2 linked regions of the Luteolibacter sp. LG18 genome follow. The protein of the gene in region 1 interacts with the protein of each later gene in a pairwise test. Links are inferred from orthologs where the notes say so. Each region holds a gene or a part of one and is shown in the gene's direction. Other genes may lie near its edges.

What was found.
Region 2: the proteins of ruvC (region 1) and ruvA interact in binary tests that used the Escherichia coli proteins (3 or more experiments, as listed by UniProt). The link is inferred for Luteolibacter sp. LG18 from one-to-one orthologs.

What each region holds. Positions count from the first base shown.
Region 1 is NZ_AP024600.1:4,467,272-4,482,712, reverse strand. Bases 6,273-9,078 are described here. They hold ruvC (crossover junction endodeoxyribonuclease RuvC), read left to right. Parts: upstream 6,273-7,326; coding sequence 7,327-7,830; downstream 7,831-9,078. Other genes in these bases: lipB (lipoyl(octanoyl) transferase LipB), read left to right, coding at 9,002-9,078; llg_RS17660 (NAD-dependent deacylase), read left to right, coding at 8,257-8,958; llg_RS17670 (transglutaminase family protein), read left to right, coding at 6,418-7,299; llg_RS17675 (circularly permuted type 2 ATP-grasp protein), read left to right, coding at 6,273-6,413. Outside these bases: llg_RS17690 (Hsp20/alpha crystallin family protein), read left to right, coding at 1-200; llg_RS17685 (KH domain-containing protein), read left to right, coding at 304-600; llg_RS17680 (transglutaminase family protein), read left to right, coding at 644-3,934; more of llg_RS17675, read left to right, coding at 3,951-6,272; more of lipB, read left to right, coding at 9,079-9,616; llg_RS17650 (DUF5069 domain-containing protein), read left to right, coding at 9,684-10,100; llg_RS17645 (helix-turn-helix domain-containing protein), read right to left, coding at 10,199-11,101; llg_RS17640 (protocatechuate 3,4-dioxygenase), read right to left, coding at 11,334-11,930; llg_RS17635 (prolyl oligopeptidase family serine peptidase), read left to right, coding at 12,109-13,035; llg_RS17630 (MBL fold metallo-hydrolase), read right to left, coding at 13,054-13,971; pyrF (orotidine-5'-phosphate decarboxylase), read right to left, coding at 14,023-14,799; llg_RS17620 (DoxX family protein), read right to left, coding at 14,870-15,310.
Region 2 is NZ_AP024600.1:2,405,979-2,421,500, reverse strand. What follows is about bases 7,770-10,656. They hold ruvA (Holliday junction branch migration protein RuvA), read left to right. Parts: upstream 7,770-8,858; coding sequence 8,859-9,455; downstream 9,456-10,656. Other genes in these bases: llg_RS10075 (hypothetical protein), read left to right, coding at 9,476-10,656; llg_RS10085 (hypothetical protein), read right to left, coding at 8,253-8,558; llg_RS10090 (NADH-quinone oxidoreductase subunit A), read right to left, coding at 7,775-8,146. Also shown: llg_RS10135 (hypothetical protein), read left to right, coding at 1-308; llg_RS10130 (hypothetical protein), read left to right, coding at 562-972; llg_RS10125 (type B 50S ribosomal protein L31), read left to right, coding at 1,083-1,355; imidazole glycerol phosphate synthase subunit HisF, read left to right, coding at 1,471-2,250; llg_RS10115 (RNA-binding protein), read left to right, coding at 2,398-2,892; alr (alanine racemase), read right to left, coding at 2,998-4,146; llg_RS10105 (hypothetical protein), read right to left, coding at 4,200-4,508; llg_RS10100 (DUF87 domain-containing protein), read left to right, coding at 4,673-7,093; llg_RS10095 (Dabb family protein), read right to left, coding at 7,450-7,767; more of llg_RS10075, read left to right, coding at 10,657-10,756; rpmB (50S ribosomal protein L28), read right to left, coding at 11,030-11,293; llg_RS10065 (UvrD-helicase domain-containing protein), read right to left, coding at 11,367-14,381; llg_RS10060 (PD-(D/E)XK nuclease family protein), read right to left, coding at 14,378-15,522. UniProt on the Escherichia coli protein: The RuvA-RuvB-RuvC complex processes Holliday junction (HJ) DNA during genetic recombination and DNA repair.

The sequences.
Region 1 (15,441 bases):
ACCTGAAGCTCACCGTCCGCGAGGGCGTGCTGGACCTGGAGGCCCCACGCGCGGGTACCGACACCCTCTATCGCCTGACCAGTCCCCTCGAGCGCAGGCTCGATGGCGACCGGATCGAGGCGAGGCATGAGAACGGCGTGTTGGAGGCGCTCATCCCGCTCCGCGAGGAGGCGCTTCCGCGTTCGATCCCGATTTCCTGATAGAGAGTGGGTTGGCTGGGGGATTGGCGTGGCGCGGTTTGTCGCCACGCCAATCTTTCACCTTCGCCTTGCAGGATCAGGGCTCCGCCTGCATCATGATGCCATGCAGGTCATCACGGAAAAATTGCGCGGCTTTCTCCAGTACGTGGCCGTGCAGTTCATCGAGCACCCGGCGCAAGCCCAGCTCAAGGTCACGGAACTGGCACCGAAGAAGCTGCGCTTCAAGCTGGTGCTGACCCAGACTGACGTGGCCCTGTTGATCGGCCGGAATGGTTTCACCGCCTCCGCCATCCGCAGCGTGATGAAAGCCGCCGCAGACCGCGAGGGCGTCCACGCCAGCCTTCAGATCCACTCCCATGAAGAGGAAGCGGAGATGATGGCACGCGGAGACGGTCATTGAGAAGGCTCTGGCATGACGGTTGCTCAAACAGAAGTCACCCGCCATGTCCATCCACGTCGCCCTCCACCATCGCACCAGCTATCGCTACGACCGGTGGGTCGGGCATGGTCCCCATGTCATCCGTCTGAAGCCCGCGCCGCATTGCCGGACGCGGGTTCTTTCCTACAGCCTCAAGGTGGGGCCGTGCGAGGTCTTCACCAATTGGCAGCAGGACCCGCAATCGAACCACCTCGCCCGGATCGTGTTTCCGGACCCAACCGACCGCCTCGACATCGAGGTGAACCTGGTCGTGGAGATGGCGGTGTCGAACCCCTTCGACTTTTTCCTCGAACCGGCCGCGGAAACGCACCCGTTCGCCTATGACAAGTCGCTGAACCACGAGCTCGCGCCGTTCCTGCTGTTGGAGAAGCCGGAGCCGCTGCTCGCGAAACGGATCGCCCGCTACCGTGGGTCGGAGCGCCGGACCATCGACCTCCTTGTCGAGATCAACCGCGAGCTCCAGGAAGACATCGCTTACACCATCCGCCTTGAGCCGGGCGTGCAGGCGCCGGAGGAAACGCTGCGGAAGGGCTCCGGATCGTGCCGGGACTCGGCCTGGGTGCTGGTCCAGGTGCTGCGCCATCTCGGCTTCGCGGCCCGGTTCGTGTCCGGCTACCTGATCCAGCTCAAGCCGGACATCCGATCGCTCGACGGCCCCGCCGGCGCGGACGAGGATTTCACCGATCTCCACGCGTGGACCGAGGTCTACCTGCCCGGCGCGGGCTGGATCGGGCTCGATCCCACCTCCGGCCTGCTCGCGGGCGAGGGCCACCTGCCCCTCGCCTGCTCGCCCGATCCCACCAGCGCGGCCCCCGTCACCGGCGTGCTCGACGAGTGCGAGGCGGACATGGAGCACGTCATGGAGGTGCGCCGGATCTACGAGACTCCCCGTACTACCAAGCCCTACACCGGCGAGCAGTGGGATGACATCGTGCGCCTTGGCCACGACGTCGACCGCGACCTGCGGGACATGGACGTGCGCCTGACCATGGGCGGCGAGCCGACCTTCGTCTCGATGGACGATCCGGAGGCCGAGGAATGGAACACCGCCGCGATGGGCCCCACCAAGCGCGCGTTGGCTGGCGACCTGATCAAGCGCCTGCGCAAGCGTTTCGCCCCCGGCGGCGTGCTCTTCTACGGCCAGGGGAAATGGTATCCCGGCGAGTCCCTGCCACGCTGGGCGCTGGCCTGCTACTGGCGGAAGGACGGCGTCCCCGCCTGGGAGGATGACCGCTGGATCGCGGATGAGCGGGTCGACTATGGTCATCGTAGTCCGGAGGCGAAACGTTTCGGCACCGCGCTCGCGGGCGCGCTCGGCGTGAACCCGAAGATGCTGATGGCCGCGCACGAGGACATTTTCCACCTGCTGTGGCGGGAGCGGCGGTTGCCGGTGAACGTCGATCCGCTGGAATCCCGGCTCGAGGATCCCGAGGAGCGCGCGCGGCTGGCCCGCATCTTCTCGCAGGGCCCCACCTCGGTGGTCGGCTACGTGCTGCCGCTCCAGCGCATCCAGGAGAACGGAGCCTCGCGCTGGCGCAGCGGCTCGTGGTTCCTGCCCGATGAAACGCTCTACCTGCTGCCCGGCGATTCGCCGATGGGTTTCCGCCTTCCGCTCGATTCGCAGCCGTGGGTGAAGAAGGAGGATTACCCTTGGATCATTCCCCAGGACCCGATGGCCCCACAGGGTCCCCTGCCCGGCCGCGACCTCGTGATGCAGGTGCCTGGGGTGGCCGAGGAGGAGCCGGAGAAGAAGCCCGCGCCGCAGGAATCCGCCTCGGGCATCGTCCGCACCGCCATCTGCGTCGAGCCCCGCCACGGCCGCCTGCACATCTTCCTGCCGCCGGTGAAACACGCCGAGGACTTCCTCGCGCTGGTCGAGGTGATCGAGCAAACCGCCGCCGGGCTGAACATGCCGGTGGTGCTGGAGGGCACGCCGCCGCCCCACGACCACCGCATTCAAAACTTCAAGGTCACCCCGGACCCGGGCGTGATCGAGGTGAACCTCCACCCCGCCGCGAGTTGGGAGGAGCTGGTTTCGAACTCCGAGATCCTCCACGAGGAGGCCCGCGCAACCCGCCTCGTCACCGAGAAGTTCATGCTCGATGGCCGCCACACCGGCACCGGCGGCGGCAACCACATCATCCTCGGCGGGGACACGCCCGCGGACAGCCCGATCCTGCGCCGGCCGGACCTGCTCCGCAGTTTCATCACCTACTGGAACCACCACCCGTCCCTCTCCTATCTGTTCTCCGGCCTGTTCGTCGGCCCCACCTCGCAGGCCCCGCGCTTGGACGAGGCGCGGCACGACATCATCCACGAGCTGGAGATCGCCTTCGCCACGCTGAAGTCCCACGACACCGCGCCGCCATGGCTGGTGGACCGCGTGTTCCGGAACCTGTTGACCGACCTCACCGGGAACACGCACCGCACCGAGTTCTGCATCGACAAGCTCTTCAGCCCGGACACCGCCACCGGCCGCCTCGGCTTGTTGGAAATGCGGGCCTTCGAGATGCCGCCGCACCACGAGATGAGCATGGCCCAGCACCTGGTGCTGCGCGCGCTCACCGCCTGGTTCTGGAAACACCCCTACGAGAAGCCGCTGGTGCGCTGGGGCAGCACGCTCCACGACCGCTGGATGCTGCCGCATTTCATCGAGACGGATTTCCACGACGTGATCTCGGATCTCCAGCGCGCCGGGTATCCGGTCGAGCGCGATTGGTTCAAGCCGCACGTCGCGTTCCGGTTCCCGCAGATCGGCGACTTCGTGGCCGGCGGCGTGGAGGTGGAACTGCGCGGGGCCATGGAACCGTGGCACGTGCTCGGCGAGGAAGGTGGCGCCGGGGGCACCGCCCGCCATGTCGATAGCTCGCTGGAGCGTCTCCAGGTGAAGGTCCGCGGCCTCACCGGGGAACGCCATCGACTGGCGTGCAATGGGTTCGCCGTCCCGCTCCATCCCACCGGCACCCGCGGCGAATTCGTCGGCGGCATCCGCTACCGCGCCTGGCAGCCGCCGCACTGCCTCCACCCCACCATCCGCGTCCACACGCCGCTGGTGTTCGACCTGATCGATGGCTGGAACGAGCTCTCGTTGGGCGGCTGCACCTTCCACGTCGCCCACCCCGGCGGCCGGAACTACACCACCTTCCCGGTGAACTCTTACGAGGCCGAGGCCCGCCGCAAGGCGCGCTTCTTCCGCGAGGGCCACACCGGCGGGCGGGTCCGGCCCCAACCGATCCCGGCAAGCCCGGACTTCCCCTTCACGCTCGATTTGCGGATGATCCCGCCGAGCCCCTGAGGCGGGTTTCCCCAGCATGTCGCATTCCGGCCCATATCTATTCCCCGTCGCGTCGCTCTCCGGTCACGGTCAAGGCGGCGCGTGGGACGAAATGACCGGCTCCACCGGCAAGGTGCGCCCGCTCTGGCAGCGGCTCGCGCGCTCGATGGAGCACTGGTCTCCGGACGAACGTGTCCGCCTCTCCGCCTCGTCCGATCGCCTGCTGGAGGACCTCGGAGCCACCTACAACATCTACAGCGATGCCGGCGGCAGCGGTCGCCCGTGGCGCATCGATCCCCTGCCCTTGTTGGTCGATCCCGTGGAGTGGAAGAAAGTCTCCACCGGTCTCGGCCAGCGCATGCGGCTGTTGGAAATGGTCCTCACCGACCTCTACGGCCCGCAGCGGCTGCTGGAGGAAGGCTTGATCCCGCCGGACCTCGTCCACGCCAATCCCCATTTCCTCACCAACCTGCGGGGCATCGTGCCGACCGGCGGCCACTACCTTTCCTCGGCCGGCTTCGATCTGATCCGGAACGCGGAGGGGGCTTGGCGGGTGCTGCGGGACCATACCCGCATTCCCGGCGGCCTCGGCCAGACGCTGGAGAACCGCAGCGTCACCGCCAGCGTGCTGCAGGCGGAGTTCGAGGACTGCCGCGTGGCGGGCATCGCCCCGTTTTTCGAGTTGGAACGCGACACCCTTCGCTCGCTGGCCTCCGGTCGTGCGGACTCGCCGCACGTGGTCCTGCTCACGCCCGGATTCCGACATCCCTCGTACTTCGAACACGCCTACAAGGCGCGCGTGCTGGGCATTCCGCTGGTGGAAACCGCGGACCTCACCGTGCGCGAGCGGAGACTGTTCCTGAAGACCCTCTCCGGCCTCCGCCGCGTCGACGTCCTGGTCTGCCGCCTCGACGACGATTCGGTCGATCCGCTCGAGTTCTGGACACACGGCGGTGGCGGGGTGCCCGGCCTCGCCGAGGTCTGGCGCTCCGGCAACGTGGCCTTGGCGAACGCGCCCGGCACGGCCTTCGCGGGCACCATGGCGTTGATGCCGTTCCTGCCCGGCATCTGCCGGAAATGGCTCGGCGAGGACCTGAAGCTGCCGTTCGTGGAAACGTGGTGGCTCGGCCAGGCCCCGGTCCGCCAGCAGGTGTTCGCCGATCTCCAGCGCTACATCATCTTCCCCGCCTTCGGTCCCGGCGAACCGGTGCGCTGCTCGGAACTGACTCCAAGCGCGCGCCGCCTGTGGCACTCGGTGCTGGAATCGCAGCCGCACGATTTCGTGGTGCAGCGCGATGTTTCTCCCAGCCTCGCGCCGGTGATGGAGGATGGCGAGTTCCACTCCCGCCCGGTGATCTGGCGCTCGTTCTGCCTGCAATCGGCCGATGGCCCGGTCTGTCTCCGTGGCGGCCTCGGAATCGTCGCGAAAAACGGCATCCTGCTCGATGGCTACTCCAGCACCGAGCAAACCGCGAAGGACGTGTGGATCCCGGACGAAACCACCGCCGCGCTCGACGAGCCGACGATCCGTCTCGATGGCCACCAGATCGCCCGCGATCCCACCGGGGCCGAGGTCCCCAGCCGCATGGCCGAGCAGTTGTTCTGGGTCGGCCGCTACGCCGAGCGCCTGGAGCTGGCCACCCGCCTGCTGCGCACGACCGTGAAGCGCCTCGGCGGCGAACTCACGCCCGCCCGCCGCGCCCAGCGCGATGCCTGCTTCGCCCTGCTGCGCGGCCTGGAAATCCTCCCGACCGAGGCCACCTCGCTGCCACCGCAACCGCTGCCGGTGCTCGCGCGCCTCGTTCACAACCCCTCCGCGCCGCACGGGTTGCCGTCGCTGATCCGCTCGCTGCTGTGGAACGCGGCCTCGGCCCGCGACCGCCTTTCAGACGACACCTGGCGCTTGTTCAACCGCCTCGAGGACCTGCTGCAATCGGACGCGTCGCACCCCACCGCGAGCGCGCTGGTGCAGACGCTCGATGCACTGGTGCTCCACCTCGCGGCCTTCGCCGGGATGCAGGCGGAAAACATGACCCGCGGCCACGGCTGGCGGTTCCTGGAAATCGGCCGCCGCATCGAACGCGCGCTCGGGGTGCTCTCATTGCTCGCTTCCGCTCCCGGTACCCAGCTCGCCGATTGCCCGGCGCTCGAGCCCCTTCTGGAAACCTGCGACAGCACCATGACCTACCGCCGCCGCCATTTCTCGCGCCCCCGTTGGTCGTCGGTGGCGGAGCTGCTGCTCGCCGATCCCACCAACCCGCGCAGCGCGGCGGCCCAGGCGGCGATCCTCGCGGTGCAGTGCCAACCCCTGCCCGGTGATCGGGATGCGGGTCTGCTGCCGCGCATCCGCGAGCACGTCGCCTCCCTGGTGCAGGCCTCCGGTCCTTCCGCGGAGGTGCCGGACAGCGCCGGCTTCGTGAAACGCGCCTCGTCCTTCGAGGAGCTTTCGGACCTGCTCACGCAACATTACTTCAGCCACTCGGTCCGCCGGGTTTATTGAGCCGATGCACTACCGGATCATCCATCGCACGCGCTACGTCTACGAGGGAGCTGTCACGGTGTCCCATCACCTGGCCCACCTCGCACCGCGCCCGCTGCCCACCCAGCACTGCCCGTGGCACGAGATCCAGATCACGCCCCAACCGGTGGGCCGCGCGGTGCATTCGGATGCCTTCGGAAACATCACCACCTATTTCGAGATGGAGGGCAGCCACACCGTGCTGGAAGTGGTGGCCCGCAGCCTGGTGGACGTGAAGCCCTCCAAGCTGCCGCGCCCGGAGAAGACCCCGCCGTGGGAAACCATCCGCGATGCCTGCCAGGCGCAGTCGCTGACACCCGCTTCCGCCGCCGGCGAGTTCCGTTTCAGCTCGCCGATGGTCCCCGTGGCCCGCGATTTCGCCGACTACGCGCGCACCGATTTCACGTCGAAACGCCCGATCCTCGCCGCCGTCCGCGATCTGACCAACCGCATCCACCGCGAGTTCAAGTTCGACACCCGCGCCACCGATGTCGCCACGCCCGTCCACCAGGTGCTGGAGCGGAAGGCCGGGGTCTGCCAGGACTTCGCCCACCTCATGCTCGCCTGCCTGCGATCGCTCGGGCTGCCGGCCCGCTACGTCAGCGGCTATTTGGAAACCGATCCGCCGCCAGGCAAGGAACGCCTCGTGGGAGCCGATGCCTCGCACGCCTGGGTGTCCGTGTTCTGCGGCGACGACCATGGCTGGATCGATGCCGATCCCACCAATGGCATTTTCCCGGAGGAACGCCACATCACCGTGGCCTGGGGCCGCGACTTCGCCGATGTCAGCCCCTTGCGCGGTGTGACGCTGGGGGCCGGGGATCAGAAATTGTTCGTCGGGGTCGATGTACTACCAGTGGACGAATGAACAGGTTCCTGATTCACTTGGCCGTTCATGCGTGTCCTCGCCATCGACCCCGCCATCCGCAATACCGGCTATGCCGTGCTTGATGGAGATCCGCGCAGGCCCACGGTGCTGGCCTACGACGTGATCCATATTCCCGCCCGGCTGGCCCAGTCCGCCGCGCTGGCCGCGGTGCGGACCCACCTGAGCCACCTCATCGAGCAGTTCGTGCCTGACGAGGTGGCGGTCGAGGGCATCATCTACGTCCAATCCCACCAGACCGCCATCAGCATGGGGGCCGCCCGTGCAGCCGCGCTCATCGCCGCCGCGGACCGTGGCCTGCCGGTTTACGAATACGCGCCAAAGAAGGTGAAGAAGGCCATCGTTGGAAATGGAACCGCGGACAAGCAGCAGGTCGCCTTCATGGTGCGCGCCCTGCTCGGCCTCAGCGAAACCCCGCCGCACGACGCCGCGGACGCCCTGGCCATCGCGTTCGCCCACTTGCAGTCGTCCGATCCGCTGAAGGCGAAGCTGCTGGAGCGGCGGCTGGTTTGAACGCCTTTCCGTCGTAGCCGCGCTCGTGAGAGCGTGGGCGGGGAAGACCCGCGAACCACCTTGGCATCTCCAGTCCTCCTGATGGCCATCGAGGTGCAGGACAAGACCGGCTCGACAATCTGAATATGGAGTGCGGCGAGCAATCGCCGCTTTGAGCGGAGGCGAGTCATCGCCGGGAAGAACTCTTGCTTTCGCAAAGTCGCTCCCACCTTCCAAAACCACTTCATCTCTGGCTCCAACTTCTCCCTTTCCACCTCCGCACCACCTCCGTCGATTCTCTCCTGTGCCCAAAGCGGCGATTGCTCGCCGCACTCCAAAAAGAAGGGCCTGTTCGCCGATACGTGGATGCGTTTGCAAGAGTCCCGTGAGCCACACCAACTTGTCCTCGCCAATCCATCCTCCCTCGCGTTCCGTGAGCACGTTTCCATGAAAATCGTCATCCTCACCGGCGCTGGCATCTCCGCGGAGTCCGGCGTGAAGACCTTCCGCGACCACAACGGCCTGTGGGAAGGTCATCGCATCGAGGACGTCGCCACGCCCGAGGCCTTCGATCGCGATCCCGCGCTGGTCCATGACTTCTACAACAAGCGCCGCCACCAGCTCGCCGAGGTCCACCCCAACGCCGCCCACGTGGCGCTGGTCGAGCTGGAAGCGGCTTTCGGCAATGACTTCCTACTCATCACCCAGAACGTCGACGACCTCCACGAGCGCGCGGGCAGCGAGCGCGTGCTGCACATGCACGGCGAGCTTTTGAAAAAGCGCTGCCAATGGTGCAGCGAGGTGACCCCTTGCGAACCCGCGGCCGTGCTCGATACGGCGGATCGCTGCGGCCAATGCGGCTCCACCCGCGGCATGCGCCCGGATATCGTCTGGTTCGGCGAGATGCCCTATCACCTCGATGAGATCGAGATCGCCCTGCGCGACGCCGATGTCTTCATCGCCATCGGCACCTCCGCCGTGGTCTATCCCGCCGCCCAGTTCTTCGCCATGGCCGCCATGCACGGCGCGACCACCATCGAGATCAATCTCGCCCCCACCGCCCGCTCGAACGAATTCGATGAACGCCTCTTTGGCCCGGCCACCGAAACCGTCCCGAAGCTGGTCCGCGACCTGATCGCCAAGCGATAGCCCCTTGCCAGCGCCGCGGAACCGCGCTTCCCTCCCCGCGGACATGAAGGTCGTCGATCTCGGAAACAACGTGGACTACGAGGAAGGCCTGCGCCTTCAGGGCGAGGCCGTGGCGGGTGTGCTGGACGGCACCACGGAGGAAACCCTGTTCCTGCTGGAGCACGCGCCCGTCTACACCATCGGACGGTTGCGCGACCAATCGTCGCTGCGTTCCCGGGAGCACCTTCCCCACCCGGTTTTCGAGATCAGCCGTGGCGGCCAGGCGACCTATCATGGCCCCGGCCAGCTCGTCGGCTACCCGGTGCTCGACCTCCGCACCCGCGATCGCGACCTGCACGCCCACTTGCGCCGCCTGGAGGATGCGATCATCCGCACCTGCCACCGGTTCGGCGTGCCCGCCGATCGCCGCGAGGGCCTCACCGGCGTGTGGGTGGAGAACCGCAAGCTAGCGTCCATCGGCGTGGGGGTTCGGAAATGGATCTCCCTGCACGGCTTCGCCCTGAACGTCACCAACCAGAGCCTGCCACCCTTCTTCGCCATCACCCCCTGCGGCCTCGATGGCGTGTCGATGACCAGCATCGAACAGGAAGCCGGGAAACCCGTCACCGTGAAGGAAGTGGCGGACGTGATCGCGGCGGAACTGGCGACGGATTGGTAACCGGAAAACCGGCCTACGTTACAACTCCGGCGGTTGACGTCCGGCGGGCAGGAACGACACTGCGGCCATGGCATTCCCCATCCGCAGCCCGCGCGACATGATCGGCGGTATCTCCGTGTTCGGCCGCATCCTCGACAAGATCCGTCTCAATGCCGAAGGCAAGCTCCCGGAAGGCTACCACATCGGCGTGATCCCCGGCAAACGCACCTTCGACGACCGCGTTTGCCGCCTGCTCGGCATCGAATTCGAGGATCTCCAGAAGCGCACGCTTGAGGGCGGCACCTACGAGGAAATCCTCGACTGGTGCTTCGACCACGGCCGCAAGCCGGACCAGGAGCAGATCGACGTCTGGAACGCCTTCATGCGCAAGCGCGGCTGGAACGACGAGGCCGGTCTCGTCGAAGCGAAACAGGCAGCCGGCTTCGAGGACCGCGAGGACATCCAGACCTTCTTCGATCTGATGGACGCCGAGGAGCGGCCATAGTGGCCGGAAGCTCCGCTTTCGGATTGTATCCGCCAGCTCCGTTGGCGGAGGGAGTTCAGGCCGGGTGACTCCCACCCGGCAGAGGGAAAGCGGAGCTTTCAGCTACACTGCTGCGCCCGCCAGCGGGTCGGCGACATCCCCGTCACCTTCGTGAACGCCCGGTTGAACTGCGAGATCGATTGGAACCCCACGTCGAACGCCACGCACGACACCCGTGCGTCCGCGTTCATCAACGCCTTCTTCGCCAGTTCGATCCGGCGGCGGCTGATGTAGTCCGTCATCGTCTGGCCGGTCACCTCGCGGAAGATCCGGCAGAAATGCGATTCGCTGAGGCCCGCCACCCGTGCCACCGTGGTGAGTCCGAGCGGCTCGGCGAGATGCTGCTCGATGAACACCCGGGCCTTGCCCACCGACGCCGGCTCCTCCTTCCGCCCCTGCACCGCCAGCGTCTCGGCCTGTTGCCCGAGCTGGAGCGCGAAGCTCTGGAGCAGGAAGATCATGCTGGCGTAGCGGATCGGCTCCACCGCGCGGGTTTGGAAAAACGTGGAACGTAGTAGATCGATGGTCGGTGGATCCATGCCGTTGCGGCCGATCTTCTCCAGCAGCATGGCGAACGCTTCCTCGGTCGGCTGGCTGGTGAACACCTGGCCGGTCTTGAGATAACCGATGATCGAATCGCGGAACCGCACCGGAATCGCGGACGACACCAGACCCGCGAAGCAGTGGCAGGACGCGGGCCCTTTCACCTCGGCTTCCTCGAGCAGGCGCCGGTTCGTGTCGACACAGGCGTAACAGGAGCTCTTGCAGAGGTTGAGCGCCTCGCACAGCTCCGCCGTTCCGATGGTGCCGAGCTCCACGCAGCGGTCCTCGAAATCGATGCCGGAGAATTGCAACGGCAGGCCGGTGGCCGTCCGGAAGGCCTCTTGGTAGACCTTGAATGTCTCCGAGGCCTTCAGCCGCTGCTGAAGGAGGGATTCAAAGGGTGGATTGGCAGGGTTCATGGCGGGCACCGGGCTCATTCCGCGGAAAAGCGGGAACACAAATCCTCCCGGGGGTAAAACAGGTTCATGCTCCGGTTTCCGAAGTCGTTTGTCACGTCCGCTCTCGGAGCGGCAACATGGAAGTCGTGGAGGGATCGGGCAAGCATGAGACACCTTGGGGGTGGGTAATCATGAACGACCCCGCGAAAACTTGCTCCGCATCCTTTGCTTAACCCTGCGCGTATTCCGCGATCTATGAATGCCCGTCATCGGGGGTAAGACCCAGCACAATGTCGAAACGGGCCGCCAGCTCGCCCGTTTTCGATCCCTCCATGGGCGTGAACGGCACGATCACCGTCTTGAGCGCCTTCGGATCGCGGATCGCCCGGATCACGCCGTCCTTGTCCTGATCAGGTTCACCCGCCGGATAGCACTGGGTCGTCAGCACCCGCTTGCCCTTGAGGGAAACGGCCACGTGGATGTGGCGGGTGCGGCCGGGATACTGGCCCGGCTTGATGGTGCGGAAGTAGTATTCGCCCTTCGAGCCGGTGAGGAAGCGGCCGTAGCCCTGGAAGTTCTTGTCGCGCTTCTCCGGGTGGTCGGCCTGGGTGTGGAGATAGATGCCGCTGTTGTCCGCGGACCAGATTTCCACCAGCGCGTTGCGCACCGGTTGCCCCTTCAGGTCCATCACCACGCCGGTGAGGTGGGTGACCTCGCCCACCGCTGGAGTGAGGCCCGCATTGAGGATGAGCAGGTCGTTGTCGGTGTCGAGCGGCAGCTTGTCCGGGTAGAACGGCCCCTCGGTCTGCGGCGCGGTCGGCATCAGCGCCTCGGCGAAGGCCCCGGGCACGGTGAAAAACGCAGCGGACCCGGCCAGCGCCGTTTTGAGGAAATTCCGGCGATGGCATAGTGGACAATCCGGGAAGTGCATGCCTCACACGTGGCACGGAATGATGCGGGAAGCAAGACGCCGCGCATGCCGTTGGTCTTGTCAGCGGACCGTTTTCCGGGCCACACTCCGGGCCTCCATGAGACTCCCCGTCGTCCTGCTCCTGCTGTCGCTCTTGACCGCTTGCAAGCCGTCCCGGCCCGCCGCGAAGGAATCGCTGCTCGAGGCCCGCGGGGACTTCGTGACCCACCTCACCCGCCGCACCAGCGACGGCGAGGCCGTGGAGCATCCGCCCGAGGGGGTGTTCAAGCTGGTTCACTACACCTCACCCGCCGGCGAACTGGCCGCCTACCTCACCCCGCCGACCGGCGATGGCGCGAAGCATCCGGCGATCATCTGGCTGTTCGGTGGCTTTTCCAACGGCATCGGCGACACCGCGTGGCAACCCGCCCCGGCGGCAAACGACCAATCCGCCCGCGCCTTCCGCGAGGCCGGAATCGTGATGATGTATCCCTCGCTGCGCGGCGGAAACAAGAACCCCGGCTTCCAGGAAGGCTTCTACGGCGAGGTCAACGACGTGCTCGCCGCCCGCGACTACCTGTCCCGCCAGCCGAATGTCGACCCCGACCGCATCTACCTCGGCGGCCACAGCACCGGCGGCACCCTGGCGCTGCTGGTTGCCGCCTCCAGCGACCGCTTCCGCGCCGTGTTCTCCTTCGGCCCCGCCGATGAGGTCGTCGGCTATGGCAAGGACCTGCTGCCCTTCGACATCAAGGACGAGAAGGAAGCCAATTTCCGCGCGCCGGTCCAGTGGCTGGAGGCCATCCACAATCCGACCTACGTCTTCGAGGGCACCGAGAAGACCAGCAACATCGCGTCCCTCCGCATCCTCGCGAAGGCCAGCCGCAATCCCGAGATCCGCTTCGAACCGGTCTCCGGAGTGAACCATTTCAGCATCCTCTCCCCGGTCACCCGCCTGCTGGCGAAGAAGGTCATCGAGGACAGCGGCCCCGCGACCTCGATCAAGATCGACGCCAAGGAGCTGGAGGCCGCGGTGAAACTGTGAGACCCGCTCCGCGAACGCTCACCACTCGATCCCCACGCCCGCTTCTGGGATCAGCACCTTGTCGCTGATGCCCAGCCGGTCCGCCTCCGCGAGCAGGCGTTCCACCGGTTCGTGCAGCGGCTCGTTGCCGAGCGGGAAGGTCCCGTAGTGCATCGGGATGATCACCTTCGCCCCGAGGTCGGCGAAGGCCCGCACGGCCTCCTCCGGATTGAGATGCACGTCGCGGCCGCTGGGTGCGTCGTAGGCGCCGATCGGCATCAGCGCCACGTCGATGGAGTGCCGCCGCCCGATCTCCTCGAAGCCCTCGAAATACGCGCTGTCGCCACAGTGGAACACGCTCTTGCCGCCGGTCCGCACGATGTAGCCGCCGTAATCGCGGTGGGTGTCGTGCAGGAACCGCGCGCCCCAGTGGTGGCTGGGCGTGTGGATGATCTCCAGCGTGTCGAAACACAGCTCGTCCCACACCTTCACCTCGTGCACCGCGGGGAAGCCGAGCTTCTTCACCAGCGAGCCGCTGCCGCGCGGCACCACGATGCCATTGCGCGCCTGGAGCGTCTTGAGGCTCGGCTTGTGGAGGTGGTCGAAATGCGCGTGGGTCACCAGCACCAGGTCCACCTCCGGCACGTCGCCGATCTTCAGTCCCGGCTTGATTTGGCGCTTCACCGGCCCGTGCCAGCCCGCCCAGTTCGGATCGACCATCACCGAGTGCCCGGCGAACTGGAGGAAGAACGAGGCGTGGCCGATCCAGGTGATGCGGACCCGGCCGTCCTCCGGCGGGGCCGCCACCGGCTGGAGCATTTCGCCCCCGGCCTTCTTGAACATGCCGGGGACGACGCGATGTCGGAAGAACTGGTAGTTCCGCTGCGGCCAGCCCTTCTGCGGCAGCAGTCCGGAATAGGCGGAGCGTTTCTTCGAGCTGGGTCCGGGTTCCTTCAAAGCGCTCCGATCCTACGCCCGGTTCGTGCCAATTTCGCGGGAAAAATCACCTCATCCGGCATAAGCCGCGGCGATCTTCTCCGCCCACGCCTTGGCCCGCGCCTCAAACGATTGATCATCACCGGCATACAGGATACCGCGGGACACGTTGATCGTGTCCGGAGCGGTGCGCCCAGCACCCGCCAGCGAGGCCAGGTCGCCGCCCTGTGCACCCAGACCGGGCACCAGCAGCGGTGCGTCCGGCACCCGCTCCAGCACCCCGGCCGCATTGGTGAGGCCCACCACGTAGCCGACGTCGGTCTTCCGGCCCTCCGCCACCGAGCGGTCGCCGAGCGCGGTCACCAGTTCGAACACCGAGCGGCCGTCCGCCAGCGTCTGGCGCTGGAAATCGGCGGAACCCGGATTCGAGGTCACCGCCAGCAGGTAGATCCCCTTGCCTTCCCAATCCAGGAACGGCTCGATGGAGTCATAGCCGAGGAAGGGATTGAGCGTCACGGCGTCGACATTCCAACGGCTGAAATACCCCTGCGCGTAATACTTCTGGGTCTCGCCGATGTCGCTGCGCTTGGCATCGAGGATCACCGGCACCTCCTTCGGCATCTCGGCGAGGAGTTCCTCCAACACCTGCACGCCGGCGATGCCGAGGGCTTCGAAGTAGGCCATGTTCGGCTTGAAGGCGGCGGCGTGCTGCCAGGTTTCCCCGATCACGCGGCGCAGGAACTCCTTCGCCTCCGCGGCTCCACCATCACCCGGGCGTGGATCGAGTCCGACGCAGAGACGGGAACCGGTGGCGGCGATGCGGGCTTGGAGGCGTTCGGTGTAGCGCATGTCCGGACCGTGGGCGGAGCGGCGCGCGGCGACAAGTCTTCATGACGTGGCCACGTTCTCCCGAACGCGGCTACAAGGAAACCCGCCCCTTCCGCTCCTGCCACCACACGAGCCCGATCACCGCGAAATAGGCCCCGAACTCCGCGAACTTCGCGCCGTAGTTCATCGGCGCGTCCGATCCCCGGCAGCCGCACGCGATGTTCAGGCCCTCCCGCCAGGCGTGGCCCACCCCGAAGGCGAACACCGCCGTCATCCCGGCCACCAGCAGCAGCGCGCCCTGCCGCAGCACACCCAGCACCAGGCACAGACCGGCCACGATCTCGAACCACGGCAGCGTGTAGGCCACCACGGCATCCCACGGCGCGTGCACGATCCGGTAGTTCGCCACCGCCCGCGTGAACTCGGTGAGTCCGGTGCCGAACACCTTCTCCCCGCCGGAATAAACGAACCACACGCCCAGCAACACACGCAGCACCAGGGCAAGGATCGGCAGGGGGCGGTTCGGCGGCATCCGCGCGACTAAAGAGCCGTTTTCCGGACCGCGCAAGCACGGGCCATGCTCGCTTCTTGCCCTCCCGTGCGCGACCGTTAACGTCTGGCCGCGCCCCGCGCGCCTGTTCCGTCCCGCTGCTTTTCCGTTCC
Region 2 (15,522 bases), 2.1 Mb from region 1 along the record:
GGGACTCGGAGGCGATCGCACGATTGATCCGCTCCAAGTCCAACCACGGCGAAACCCCGGCCTTCCTGTTCCTCGGGAAAAAGGAAGCCGGACTACTCCGCGGCCACCTCGCCCAAGCGTTCGGCGAGGAAGCCGTGACCACCCTCAAGGACACCTACTACCAGGGCCTTGAAGTCATCACGATCGAAGCCGATTCGTTCGTGTTCGCCGGCGGCCGCAAGGTCCGCCGAACCCTCCAGGATCCGATCTCCCGCCGCCTGCCCTGGCAGGAACGGGACACCGCCGGACTCTGGTCCCTCCGCCTCTAAAGGGCACCCGACCACTGGAAAAACGGCACCGAAACCGCAGATGACGGGGATGGCCCGGCCTCCCTGACCGCCCCCGCGATCCCCGTCACCCCCGGTTTTAAACCCTGACCGCTTTTTCCAGGCCGCCGGGCATCGGGTATCGGTTCACGCCGATGCCGGGTGTCCGGCGCTTGTTTTTCAGGGGATGGCTCCGCCGCCACGGTCGATTCCCCATGGATTCCCGCCCGCGGATCTGGCAGGCTGCCGGCTTGCCATGAAAATCCCCATCCTTGTCTGCATCGCCTGCTCCCTCGGTGTCGCGTTCGCCGAACCCGCGGCCCCCGCTCCCGCCAAGCCACCCGCAGGCGTGAATCCGAAACTCACCTCGGCCGATGCCACCTACGGCTTTTCCAAGGACAATCCGGTCCAGACCGGCTCGAAGGACGAATACGGCGGCCCGGCCGCCGAGCGCGAATATCTCGACACCCTCCGCGACGAAGCGGGCAAACCGGTGGCCTATTCCCGCTCCGGCAGTGTCGGCGCTGGCAAGGACGGACACATCCTCGACCTCTACGACCTCCAGACCAGCACCGGCCGGAAACTTCAGCTCTACATTGACATGTACCACCCGAAGAACGACCCGAAAAAGCAGCCCGCCCCGGCCGGACTCTTCAAGGCGAAGTGAGCGCGAACCTGGACCTTCCGCACTCTTCCCAACCTCCCCCCTTGACAGGCCGACCTTTTCCGGCATTCTCCCCGCCCCGCCGCGTCGGAAACGTGGTGGACCTCTCCGCCATGAAAAAGGATCTCCATCCCAAGTACAACCCGGTCGTGTTCGTCGACATGACGACCGGCGCGCGTTTCGTCACCCGCTCCACCAAGACCTCCGAGAAGAAGGAAGTCATCGACGGTGTCGAACACAGCGTGATCTCCATGGGTATCACCTCGGACTCCCACCCGTTCTTCACGGGTCAGAAGCAGTTCGTGGACACCGAAGGCCGCATCGACAAGTTCACCAAGCGCTTCGGTGCCGTCCGCCGCGTCGGCAAGCCGAAACTCGGCGCCTGATGACCTCCGCCGGACCTCGTCCGGTAACAGCAAGGTTTTCCACGAAACGCCCGTCCGCAGCCTGCGGCCGGGCGTTTTGCTTGGCGGCGGGCCTCATCGGCGCTTTGCTCCCCGCGTGCTCGCGAAACGCATCATCCCCTGTCTCGACGTGACCGATGGCCGTGTGGTCAAGGGCGTCAACTTCGTCGACCTCATCGATGCCGGCGATCCCGTGGAAGCGGCCATGGCCTACAACGCCCAACAGGCCGACGAGCTCGTCTTCCTCGACATCACCGCCTCCTCCGACAACCGCGGCACCATGGTCGATGTCGTCCGCCGCACCGCGCAGCATTGCTTCATCCCGCTCACCGTGGGCGGCGGCATCCGCAGCGTGGAGAACATGCACGAGATGCTGATGGCCGGAGCCGACAAGGTCGGCGTGAACACCTCCGCCGTGACCAATCCCGGCCTGGTGGACGCCGGAGCCAAGGCCTTCGGCAGCCAGTGCATCGTGGTCGCGATCGATGCGAAGAGCGAGGGCCCGGGCAAATGGGGCGTCTACACCCACGGTGGCCGCACGCCCGTAGGTCTCGATGCCGTGGAGTGGGCGAAGGAAGTCTGGCGCCGCGGCGCCGGTGAAATCCTGCTCACCAGCATGGACGCCGATGGCACCCAGGCCGGCTACGACCTCGGCCTCACCGCCGCCGTTTCCGAAGCCGTGGGCATCCCCGTGATCGCCAGCGGTGGCGCGGGAAATCTCGATCACATGGTGGACGTTCTCGAAAAAGGCAAGGCGGACGCCGTCCTCGCCGCCAGCATCTTCCACTTCGGCAAACACACGGTGGGAGAGGCGAAGCGTCATTTCGCCGAACGAGGGATCCCGGTCCGTCCACCCTTCCGGCACGCAAGCGCTTGAAAATAATTACTTGCCAGCCGAACACATCCACGCTTATGCATGTGCGGTCCTCCGGGCTTGCCTGGTAGGGACGCGCTTCGTCTGGTCTCCCACGCCATGGTCTCAGGAAGTGTTCAGCGTGATGGCGTAATCTGAGAATTGAAGCAAATGGACATCTACGTGGGCAACCTGCCCTACACCGCGACGGAAGAAGACATCACTGGTCTCTTCGCCTCGTACGGCCCGGTTGATCGGGTCAAAATCATCACCGACCGTGAAACCGGTCGCTCGAAGGGTTTCGCATTCGTGACCCTCGGCGATCAGAGCCAGATCGAAGCAGCTGTCGAGGCCCTGAACGGCTATGACCTCCAGGGCCGTGCCCTCCGCGTGAATGCTTCCGAGCCCAAGGAAAACAAGGGCTTCGGTGGTGGCGGCGGTGGCTACAAGGGCGGTGGCGGCGGTGGCTACAAAGGTGGTGGCGGCGGCGGCTACAAAGGTGGCGGCGGCGGCGGTGGCTACAAGGGTGGCGGCGGCGGCGGCGGTTACGGCGAACGCCGTGGCGGTGGTGGCGGCGGCTACAAGGGCGGCGGCGGCGGCGGTTACGGCGATCGCCGTGGCGGTGGCGGCGGCGGCTACAAGGGTGGCGGCGGCGGCTGGGACTAATCCCCACGCCTGATCCTATCAAACATTTTCCCAAGGCACCCGGCTTCGCAAGAGGCCGGGTGTTTTGTTTTGTCCCACAAGGACAGCAGAAAGAAGGGTGTCACCTCAGCCCCGATACACCCGCGTCACCCGCGGCGTGATGCCGGTGAAGATCTCCCACGGGATGGTGCCCGCCTTTTTCGCGATTTCGGCGACGGGGATGTAAGCCCCGAACAACTCGACCTCATCTCCCTCCGCCGCCTCCGGCACGGCGCTCACATCGACCATGATTTGGTCCATCGACACACGCCCGAGCAGCGGACAACGCTGGCCGTGGATCCACACCTCGGTGCCGCGATTGGAGAGATGGCGCGTGTAGCCGTCGCCGTAGCCGATCCCGATCGTGGCGACCCGAGTCGGCCGGTCGGTGATGTAATCGCGGCCGTAGGAAACCCCGTGGCCCGCGGGCAATGTCCGCACCAGCGTGATGCGGGATTTCAGGGACATCACCGTCTTCAAGCGGTCCTGGAATTCCGGCAGGGGTGAGACTCCGTAGAGCAGCAGTCCCGGCCGCACCAGGTTGCACGCGTGGTTGTCGTAGCCGAGCAGCCCCGCGCTGCTGGAAAGATGGCGCCAGTGGAAACGCTCCACGCCGCCCAATTCCCCGAGCACGCCTTCGAACACGGCGAACTGTTTCAACGTGAACTCCCGGTCCTCGTCCGCCGATGGCAGATGCGATCCCAGCCCCTCGATGACCAGGTGCTCCAGTGTGTCGAGCTCCGGCAGCAACGCGGGCAGACCCGCCGCCACGAAGCCGCCGCGGCCCATGCCGGTGTCCACCGAGATGTGCACCTTCAGCCGCACGCCCGCGTCCGCGGCCAGCTCGTTGAAATGTAGGGCCTCCTCCATCGAGGACAAACACGGCGTCCAATCCTGCGCCACGATCTCCGCACGCTCCTCGGCCCAGGTCGCACCCAGCAGATAAACCCGCGTCTTCACGCCCGCATGGCGGATGCGCCGCGCCTCACCGACATTGGCGACGCCAAAAAACTCGATCCCCTCCGCTTCCAGGGCCCGCGCCACTTCTTCCAAGCCGTGACCGTAGGCACCCGCCTTCACCACCGGCATCAGGTGGCAGCCACAGGCCTCGCGGGCCACGCCGAGATTGTGCCGGAGGGCGGACAAATCGACCTCCGCCCACGCACGGGGCGGCGAAGCAGGAACGGAAACACTCACGCCCGCCACCGTAATGAGCGCCCCGCCGCGGGCAAGCATGGGCACCACTGTTCAGGCCGGATTTCCACCACGCTGTGCAGGTGCCGCCGGTTCTACATCGGAATGCGGATCTCCACACTCTCCACATCCAGGATCATCGCGTCGCCGGGAAGCTCCAATGCCTCGAACACCGCTTGGCTGGCCGCGAACGCAACGGCGGCGTCAGTCGAATCCGCATAGGTGGTCATGATTTCCAACACGTCGACTTGATGGCGGCCATTCACTTTTCTCAACGCGTTCCGGATTCCAAAAGTCACCGCGGCCGCATAATAGGGTTCGGGATCCGGCTTCCCGCCCGGCGCCACACATCGCGCGAAAGAAATCGTGTTTCTCCCAGCGGGCTCGATGGAAAGCCGGACCAAGGCGAAGAAGCATCTGCCTCGGATCATCCGGGCCAACCTGTATTTCCCAATCGCCATCGCGGCCCAATCTAACCGGGAGAACCGCTCCGACAAGCCACAGGAGTATCCACATTCCCCTTCTTCACACTGGAAGAATCGGGCTCCAGCCACCACAGTGAAACCGCATGAGCATCTCTTCCGCGGACTACGAGAAACTCGGACAGTTCTACCTCGGTCGCGAATACGACCAGACCAGCAAGAAAGCCACGGACGACCTCGTCCTCTACGATTCGAAGGATCTCGTCACCCACGGCGTGGTCCTCGGCATGACCGGCTCCGGCAAGACCGGCCTTTGTCTCGCCGCCATCGAGGAGGCCGCGATGGACAACATCCCCGCCATCATCATCGATCCGAAGGGCGACATCTCCAACCTCCTGCTGACGTTCCCGAACCTCGCGCCGGAGGATTTCCGCCCGTGGATCAACGAGGACGACGCCGCGAAGAAGGGCGTGACTCCGGATGAGTTCGCCGCCCAGACCGCGGAGATGTGGAGGAAGGGCCTCGCCGACTGGGGCCAGACTCCGGAGCGCATCCAGCAGCTCCGCGACAAGGTCGACATCACCCTCTTCACCCCCGGCAGCAAGGCCGGCATCCCCGTTTCCATCCTCGCCTCGCTGGAGGCCCCGTCCGAGGAAGTGCTCGAAGACTCCGAGATCTACGGTGAACGCGTGGAGAGCACCGTGCTCTCGCTGCTCTCGCTGGTCGGCATCGATGCCGATCCGATCCAGAGCCCGGAAGCCGTGCTCCTCGCCGCCATTTTCCAGAACGAGTGGAAGAACGGCCGCAATGTCACCCTCGAGGGCCTCATCGCGCTGGTCCAGAAACCCGGCTTCGACAAGGTCGGCGTGATCGACCTCGAATCGTTCTATCCGCAGAAGACCCGCCAGGCGCTCGCGTTGAAATTCAACAACCTCGTCGCCTCGCCCGGCTTCGCCTCGTGGCTCGAGGGCCCGCCGCTCGACATCGGGCAGATGCTTCGCACGGACAGCGGCAAGCCGCGCCTCTCGATCTTCTCCATCGCCCACCTCGGCGATGCCGAGCGCATGTTCTTCGTCAGCCTGCTGCTCAACCAGACGCTCGCCTGGATGCGCACCCAGAACGGCACCACCTCGCTGCGCGCGCTGCTCTACATGGATGAGATCTACGGCTACCTGCCGCCGACCGCAAACCCGCCGTCGAAGAAGCCGCTGATGACCCTGCTCAAGCAAGGCCGCGCCTTCGGTCTGGGCTGCCTGCTCGCCACCCAGAACCCGGTCGACCTCGACTACAAGGCGCTCTCCAACATCGGCACCTGGTTCCTCGGCCGCCTGCAAACGGAGCGCGACAAGCTCCGCGTGCTCGATGGACTGGAAGGAGCCGCGGGCTCGCAGAACGCGAAGTTCGACCGCGACGAGATGGAGAAGCTCCTCTCGTCCCTCGGCAACCGCGTGTTCCTGATGAACAACGTCCACGAGGACCACCCCGTGCTGCTCCAGGTCCGCTGGGCGATGAGCTACCTCACCGGCCCGCTGACCCGGGCGCAGATCAAGACGCTGATGGATCCGAAACGCGGTGAGTTCGCCGCCGGCGGGGCCGCCGAAACCGTATCGGACAATCCGATGGCCGCGCCCCGCCCGGCCGCCGATGCCGCGGGCAGCCGCCCCGCGGTCGGCGTCGGTGTGGACGAGAAATTCGCGCCCGCATCCCGCGACGAGGACGGTATGGTTTACCGCCCCAACCTGCTCAAGGTCGGCGCGGTCCATTTCACCACCAAGGAAGGCGACTTCGCCCGCTCGGTGCGGCGGCTCAATGAACTCACCGACAAGGGCCCCTCGCCCACCCCGCTGCCGCCGCCCTTGAAGCCGGAAAACCTCGGCGGCGATCCCGCGCCCGGCATCGGCTTCGCGCCGCTACCCGGCTACGCGATGAACGCGGCGAACTACAAGCAGGTCGAGAAGGACTTCGCCGACGAACTCTACCGCAACGAACGCCTCGACATCTTCACCTGCGGGTCGCCCGAGGGCATTTCGAAACCCGGCGAGGCCGAAGCCGACTTCCGCCAGCGCCTCGCCCACGAAGGCCGTGAGGCCCGCGATGCCGCCGTGGAAAAGATCCGCCAGGATGCCGCGAAGAAGATCGCCTCGCTGGAGAGCAAGAAGACCACCGCCGAAGGCCAGCTCGCAAAGCAGAAGGCCGAGTCCCAGTCCGCCGTCATGCAAGCCGGGGTGTCCGTGCTCGGCGGTATCCTCGGGGCCGTGCTCGGACGGAAGAGCGGCATCAGCGGCCTGACCCGCACCGGCACCTCCGCCTTCGGCAAGGCCACCGGTGCCTACAAGCAGCACCAGGATGTGACCAATGCCGAGACCAAGGTCGAAGGCATCCAGTCCGAGATCGACGCGATCAACCAGTCCATCACCGACCAGATCGCCGCCCTCGACCAGAGCTTCACTCCGGAGGGGCTGGCGCTGGAAACCAAGTCGCTCAAACCCGGCAAGACCGACATCAAGGTCCAGGCCATCGCCCTGCTCTGGCTGCCCTACGACGAACGCGGCGACCGCGCCTGGTAACCGGCGGGGTGTAGGCAGTTTTGCCCACTACCGCATCCCGTGGAAAATCCGTAGCATGCCGATGGTCGATCTTCGGCCGCGGACTTCCCGGGTAATATGATGCAATGAACAGAGCTAAGGTGGCCGGATCACTCCGGTGGTCCGGCCACCTTCTCACAGCGATGCCGCACGCTCGCATGGTCAGCACCCTGACCTTTATACGACACCTCGATCTGCTATCCCGAAGGGATGATAGCCCCAGTAGCCGGTGGTTGAGGAACCTCGGCGACGACACCTTCGGCGACGCCCAGAGCGATGGCGTCGGAAGGTAAGCGGCAGACCAGCGCGGGATGCGCATCAAGGTCACGTCCGGACCGTCACGAGTACCGCAGGTCCTTCGAAGGATCGAGCTCGAAGTCCATCGCGAACTGGTTCACGGTGTTCGGCTTGATCACCGCTTCCATGAACTTGAGGTAGAACGGATCCTCCAGCGTGATCTTCAGCTTCTCCCGCGACTCGGTCTCGACGTCGTAGAAGAACTGCCACTCGGAGGCCTCGTCCACATTGCGGCCGGACTTCACGCTCAGCACCTCGGGGATTTTCAGGAGCAGGCTGCGCGTGGTACGCACCATGTCCTCCACCTTGGCGTCATCGACTTCGGGCTTCAGTTGGGAAAAAACGACGTGGAGGATCATCGGTGGTTCAGGACTTCCAGTTCAGAGCACCCTTCTTCAGCGCGTAGACGTAGGCGAAGGCCAGCACACCGGCGAATCCCGCCATGCTCACCAGCGCCGTCGGGCTGTTCGCGACCAGGTCCCGGAATTGGACCGCCCAAGGATACATGAAAACCACCTCGATATCGAAGATCACGAACAGCATCGCCACGAGGTAGAACTTCACCGAGAACCGTGGCGCACCGTCACCCACCGGCAACATGCCGCACTCGTAGGCGCTGTCCTTCGTCGCATTGCGTTTCGCGGAGCGACCGAGCACCACGCTGAGGGTCAGCGTGACCGCCGCGAAGCCGAGCGCGATGAGGATCTGGAAGAAGATCGGAAGGTAGTCCTGCAGCATGACGGTGAGTGTCCGGATATTGTCGGCCGCTGTGCCGGATGGATAGAAAAAAAACCCGCACCGGAGACCGATGCGGGTTTTAAAAAACAGGGAATGGCAAGCGGCTTCAGTCCTCCTGGGCTGCAGCATATTCGCTGGACGCTTCGCGCACGCGGGCAGTGCCCTTGTATTCCTTACCGATCTTCTCGACGAGACCGCGCGTCACCAGGTTTTGCAGCTTTTCATACGCGCGCAAACGGAGCATTTCCTCGCCGCCGCTGACCGCGTTCCGAACTTTCAGATTCTCGAAGACCCGTTCGAAGAGGTCGTTGAAACCAAACACCTTGCTCTCAGAAAGTACGTTCACGAGCTCGTCTGTGACATGGTCAGGGAGACGGCGCGAGAATCGAGTTCGTTTCGTGGTGGTTGCCATAACGGCGCGATAATACCACCCCTCTGTCACAAAAGCGACCCCAAAAATGAACTCCGATCCAGTGTTATTTAAAATAATTTACAAGACTTAAATTTCAACCTGGATTGTAATGGGGGCGGTTTTTACGCAGGAGCCATCTCCATAATCTGCTGCAAGCCTTTGGATTGTGGGTTTGGGTGAAAAGTTCGCGCCGGAGTCAAGGTGGGTTTGGGCGGGTCCGGACCGGTCATAAAATACTTCATCCCGTGCAAATCGCGAGAAGGGAATTGACGGTTAGAGACCCCTCGCCAAGGTGACCTCGTGATCGCGCGACTTCGCGGAACAGTGCTGGAAGCCTATCCGAACCGGCTGGTGGTGGATGTGCAGGGGGTGGGATACGAGGTGCATGTGCCGCTTTCCACCTTCGACCGTCTGCATGCCGCGGAAGGACTGCCGGTGGATCTCCGCACCCACCTTCACATCCGCGAAACCGCCCACACGCTCTACGGCTTCTCCTCGGAGGAGGAGCGCGACGTGTTCCTGCTGCTGATCGACCGCGTCAGCGGCATCGGCCCGGCGATCGCGATGGCCGTCCTCAGCGGCATGCCGGTCCCGGCTTTCAAGACCGCCGTGGTGCAGAACGACGTCACCGCCCTGTCCCGGGTGAAGGGCGTCGGCAAGAAGACCGCCGAGCGTATTGTGCTGGAACTCAAGGACAAGGTCGGTGTGGTCGATACTTGGCAAGACGCCGCCGCCGGCCAGATGAGCGCGGGCGCGGCCGATGCCGAGCTGGCGCTCATCGCGCTGGGCTACAAGCAGGTGGATGCCCGCAAGGCGGTCCGCAAGGTGCTGGATGCCGAGCCCGGTGCCGCCACCGAGGCCCTCGTCCGCGGCGCGCTGCGCCACCTCCAAGGCTGAGCCGAGATTTTCCTCCCCGCATGTCCCTGACCCTTTCCCAACTCCAGGCCGCGCTGCCAAAGGGCGGCCTGTTCGGCGGTGGCACGTGGCGCTGGTCGCCGGAACCGCTGAAGCTCAGCGCGACCGAGGCCCGCGCGATCACCCGGCTGGGTTACCCGCTGGCCCAGTTCCAGAAGGCGAGCGACGCCATCTACCGCCGCAGCGCGAACGGCAAGCTGCCGGGCTGGATCGCCGAGCTGCTCGATGTCGGCAAGCCGGAGTGGATGGTCCGCCAGCAACGCCACCCCGGCACCGCGGACCAATTGCCACGCGTGATCCGCCCCGACCTGATCCTCGGCCACGATGGCTTCGCCGTCACCGAGCTGGACAGCGTGCCCGGCGGCATCGGCACCACCGCCTGGCTGTCCCGCGTCTATGCGGACGCCGGATTCGACGTGCTCGGCGGCCGCGATGGCATGATCGAGGGTTTCCGGTCCCTGATGCCGGAGGGCGGCGCGATCCTCGTGTCCGAGGAAGCCGGTGACTATCGCCCGGAAATGCAGTGGCTGGCCGGGGAACTCGGCGCGGCCTGGGAAGTGATCTCCGCTGAGGAATACGAGCCTGACGGTCGCACGCTCTACCGCTTCTTCGAGCTCTTCGACTGGGAAGCGATCCCCGCTGCCCGCCGCCTCGCGGAAAAGGCCAGCGCGGGGGAAATCACGCTCTCCTCGCCCTTCAAGCCCCACCTCGAGGACAAGCTCTGGCTCGCCCTGCTGTGGGCTCCCGGCCTGCGCAAGATCTGGGACCAATCGATGCGCCAGAACCACCTCACGCGCCTGCGCGAGCTGGTGCCTTTCGGCTGGGTGCTCGATCCCACCCCGCTGCCGCCCCACGCGGCGCTGCCGAAACTCGACGTGAACTCATGGGACGAGGTCGCCGCCTTCAGCCAGAAGGAACGCCAGCTCGTCCTGAAAATCAGCGGCTTCCACGAAACCGCCTGGGGTTCCCGCGGCGTCCACATCGGCCACGACCTGCCCGGCAGCGAATGGCGCGCCCGCATCGACGAGGCCCTCGCTTCCGCCGACGAGCAACCGTGGCTGCTCCAGGAATTCCGCGAAGGCCGCCTGATCGACCATCCCGTCTTCGCCGCCGATGGTTCGGTGGAAATGATGCGCGGCCGGGCGCGGCTGTGCCCCTACTTCTTCACCGACGACGCCGGGGAAACCACCTTCGCCGGCTGTCTCGCCACCCTCGTCCCCGCGGACAAGAAGAAGATCCACGGCATGACCGACGGCGTGCTGGTGCCGGTGATGGTGGGGTAGTTGGAACTGGTTCCAATTCCGGCTGGGCAATCCCGCCCTCACCTGCCGCCGCGATTGCTCTAAAATCTCACCCGCGAGAACTCTTGATCCCAAAGGGATCGCAGCGTCGGTGCCGAACCCGGGACCGGAACCGCACCGAATCGGGAGGATTCACCCCGTCCACGCTCTCACGAGCGCGGCTACTCAGAGCTTACCCTACAAAAGGAAACGGCCCGGACTTTCGTCCGGACCGCTTACGTCATGAAACCTCGACGTGGAAGGGGTCTGAAAATTTTAGACGAGGCCAGCGGCCTTGAGCGTCGCGTAGGCACCGTTCTTGTTGACGGTCTTGAGCGCTCGGCAGCTCAGCTTGACGCGCACGAAGCGGTTCAGCTCCGGCACCCAGATGCGCTTGGTCTGAAGGTTCGGCGAAACGGTGCGCTTCACGACCTTGGTGACGTGGCGGCCGATACCACCTTTTTTCTTCGCGAGGCCGGAGCGGTGAATTTTACCACCGGAGCGGACGCGGGTTCCTCGGATGCTGCAGATACGTGCCATGGTCGTGGTCGGAAAGGGATTGCGGGGCACGGAGTCTGACTCCGGAGGCCTTTTGGTCAAGGGAAATCCTGTTTCAATTTCCGAGGGCAAGGGTTTCAGGGCATTCGACGGCAACGCCGAGGTGGCTCGAAACCAAAATACAGCGGAGGCTAACGTGGGGGTACAGCGATTGCAAGGCAGTTCGATAAGCCGCCATCTGAAACCCGTGGCGGGCCACCAGTTCGGCCGCCGATTCGACCCCGTCGGTCTTGAAATCGAGGATTTCCAGCGCCTCCACCCGCCCTTCCGGGCCGCGAAACACATGCAACCGGTCGATCACCCCGCTCATCCAGGCACCGCCGACGATCGCCTCCAGCGGTTGCTCCCGCAGCAAGTCCACCGTCCGCCCGTCCCGCCGGAACAGGGCCGCCACCTCCGGACTCTCCAGCAAGGCGGCCACCGCCCGGCCGCCCTCGTCCGGTGGCAAGGTGGGTTCCGCCTCATCGATCCAGCCCACCCGTTCGAACGCGGCGTGCACCGCCGTGCCGAACCGCAGGGCCTCCGGCGAACCACCGGCGTGCCCGCCCGCTCCGGACGGGCTCAAGCGCTCCCGGCGCGGCACCGCCGCCCCCAGCGCGGGAATCTCCGGCACGGCCTTGGTTTCCCGGGCGGGCACAGCCTCGAACCACCGCGGGTCGCCGGATTGGAACTCCACGCCCACCGAGCGCGCGATCCAATTGGCGGGCGAGGTCCAGTCATCGGCATTCTTCCGACTCTTTGGCACTTGCGGCAGCAGCACGTGCAGGCCGCGTTTCGCCCGGGTCAGCGCCACATAAACCATGCACAGGGTCTCGTAGCGCTGGTCATCGGCCCAGCGCTCCTCGGCCTCCCTCAGCGGTGCGACCAGATCCCGCACCCACCGGGCGGGCGGCTCCAGCAGCCACGCCGTCCCGGCATGGGCCCCGCGGGCCACCTCGAAATTCCCTCGGTCCGGCACCTGGCTGTCCTCGACCTCCGGCAGCACCACGACATCGAACCCGAGGCCCTTCGACTTGTGGATCGTCATCACCTGCACCGCCGCGGCGCCGGGGCTCTGGGCAATCTCCAGATCCGCCAGCCAGCGCGCCGCTTCCCGCACGGTGGAGGTCCCGCCCGCGTCGAACTCCGCCAGCGCGCCGATCACGTCCCCGGCGCGGCGCTGGGAAAACTCGGATAGACCCGCCCACAGCGGTTCGATCACCTTCCCCGCCATGGCCGCGAATCCCTCCGCCTGCGCCTCCAGCAGCAGGCCTTCCCAAATCGCATACCAACCGCCCTCGAACCTCGCCTCGACCACACTCCACAGCGGCGACATCCGCACCACCTCGCCGGCGTAAGCATCCGCCGGATCGGCCAGCCATTTCACGAGGTGGAACAGCGCCACGCCCACCGCGTTGTCCTCCACCGGATGGCGGCGGCCTTCCTCAATCACGTCGAACCCGTTTTCGCGCAAAAGGGCGGCGACCTCCCGCACCTGCGAGTTCGTCCGCACCAGCACGCCGCAGCTCAGCGCGCGCTCGCCGATGCCGGTCTCCCGCAGCAGCTCCACCAGCCGCTCGTCGCGATCCTCGCTGGCCACCACTTCGACCGTGGCCGCACCGGTCACGGACGGCTTCGCCGAAACGTGGTCCTCCCACACCCAGCGGCGGGTCATTTCCGCTCCGAACAGATCCCGGATCGAGGCCAGATCGCCACACACGCCATTGACCAGTTCCAGCACCGCCGGGCACGACCGCCAGGACTCCGGCATGGTCGCCGTCTCCAAATGCTGCGCCTGATAGCGCCGCTCGACCTCGTCGAACAAAGTCACCTCGCCCCCGCGCCAGCCGTAGATCGCCTGCTTGCGGTCACCCACCACGAACAAGGTGCCATCGTCCCGGTCCACGACCTCGTCCAGCAGCGGCACGACGCCGGTCCACTCCGCCGCGCTGGTGTCCTGGAACTCATCGAGCAGCCAGTGGTCGTAGCGCGCGTCCAAGCGGAAATCCACCGCCTGCCGCCGCGTCCGCGATTCCTCGTCCGCGGCCCAGCGCCCCATCAGCACCTTGACGTCATCGAAGCCCAGCAGTCCCCTGCTGCGCAGCCGCCGCTCGCACTCGGCGTCCAACCGCGACACCAGCTCCGCCACGGCCTTGGTCCGTGCCACCGCCGCCGCCAGCTCGCAGGCCGCCAGCAGCCGCACCACATCCCGCCATTGATCGGAGACCGGGAGGGAAAAACGGATCACCTTGCGGTTGTAGGGCAGCTCGATCTCGCCGTGTCCCGGCACCGCCTCCAGCAGCCGCTCGAACAGAGTGCCCGCCTTCGACACCCGGCCGCTGCCGACCGTGTGGAGTTCGAAATGATCGATCATCTTGAGCACCGCCTCGTGGCTCTCGCTCCGGCGCAGCGCGGACAGCAGCGCGAACTTGTCCCGCTCCCACGCCTCCACCTCCGGCAGGCCGGTGAACAAGGACTCGCCACCCCACCCCGACAGCGCCCGGCCGGATTTCCACCAGCCGTGCCACGAACCGAGGAACCGCTCGACGGAGCGCAGAACGCCCTGGCCCTCCTTCCCCAATGTCGCCCGCCGGAACGCATGCAGGAACTCGTCCGCCGAACCTTCGTCCAGCGCGTCCCCCAGCACCGCGCCGAGGATGTCCGCCATCGCGGCATCCAGCTTCGGTCCCTCGATCAGTTCGAACGTCCCGCCCGTGAGCCCCAGCTCATACTGGAACCCTCGAACAATCCGCGCGAAGAACCCGTCCATCGTCCCAAACTGGAGCCGCGGCAGCGCGCGCACCACCCGGCCCAGCACCGGCCCGACATCGAACTCCGCGCCGATCTGCGCGTGCAGTTCCCCCGCCTTCGCCGGCTCCAGCGCGCAGGTCGCCAGCCGCGAAAGCACGGAGTCCGCGAACTCACCCGCGGCCTTCCGCGTGAACGTCAGAGCGACGATTTTTTCAGGCTCGCGCCCCTGCGCGCCCACCAGGCCGATCACCCGGTTCGCAAGCTGGAAGGTTTTCCCCGATCCCGCCGAAGCCAGGATCATCAGGTGCTTCGCCAGGATCTCGATCCGGTCCGCACTCACGCCGCACCTCCTTCCATCATGATCGTTTCCGAAAGCTCGCGCCCGAACGACAGCGCCTCGTAATCGTCCCACGGCACCTTCTCCGCGGGTGGATAAAACACACCCGCCGCCACCTGTCCGATCACCCACTCCGCGCAGCGCAGCGCCGAGTCCGAATCGTCCGGCGAGAAGCCGTCCCACACCGAGAGGCCCACATCGCCCTCGATCGCGCCGAGCTTGAAATAGCCCACTTCGTCCACATCCTTTAAACCGGCGGCATACAGCGCGAGTTGGAGATTCTTCCAGCGCTTCTGTTTGCCATCGGCGGTGGTGTGGAGCACGGCGGACACTTGTTGCAAATGCACCGGCAGCACCGTCTTCGCGGTGATCGCCACGCGGTGCGCGGACTCGATGGAATCCACGTGCCCGGTCTTGTAATCCAGCACGCGTCGGCGGCCATCGTCGTGGCGCTCGATACGGTCCACCCGACCGATCAGCACGATGTCGCCAATCGGCACCTCGAACTTCTTCTCCACCTCCTCGATGTGCCAACCCTGCGCACGCTCGCACGCCTGGATGCGGGAGAACCACGAGAGCCTTCTCCGCAGCGACTCCACCTGGATGCGGATCGCCAGCGGCGGACGCGGGCCAAAGCGCTCGCGCACCTGCCGGTCGAGATCGGCATGCACCCATTCCTCGATCGCTTCCGTTTTCGAAAACTCCTTCGCGTCCTCATCACGCGCCCAGTTTTCCAGCACGTTGTGGGCGATGTTGCCGAAATCCCGCGCGTTCCACTCCACCCGCTCCGGTTCCGGCGACTGCATGCCGACGACGTGCTTCAAATAGAAACGGAACGGACACGCGAGGTAATCGGCAAACGCGGTGACGCTCAACCGCGGCGTGTCCCGGATCACCCGTGGCCGCCATTTCCATTCATCCTCCAGCGTCCACGCCAGCCCTGCGTCCGGCGGTTCGATCTCGCGGAACAAGGTCTTCACCCGCTGCGGCAACTCGCCCTCCTCCGCCGCCAGCAGCAATCGCGACGGCAGCAACGCATCGCCGCCCGCTCCCGACTTCGCCAACAGCAGGTCCACCCGCCCCTCGCCCCGGCGCGCCTCCAGCATCGCCGTCAGCAGATAGGCGTCACGCGTTGTCCGCGTGT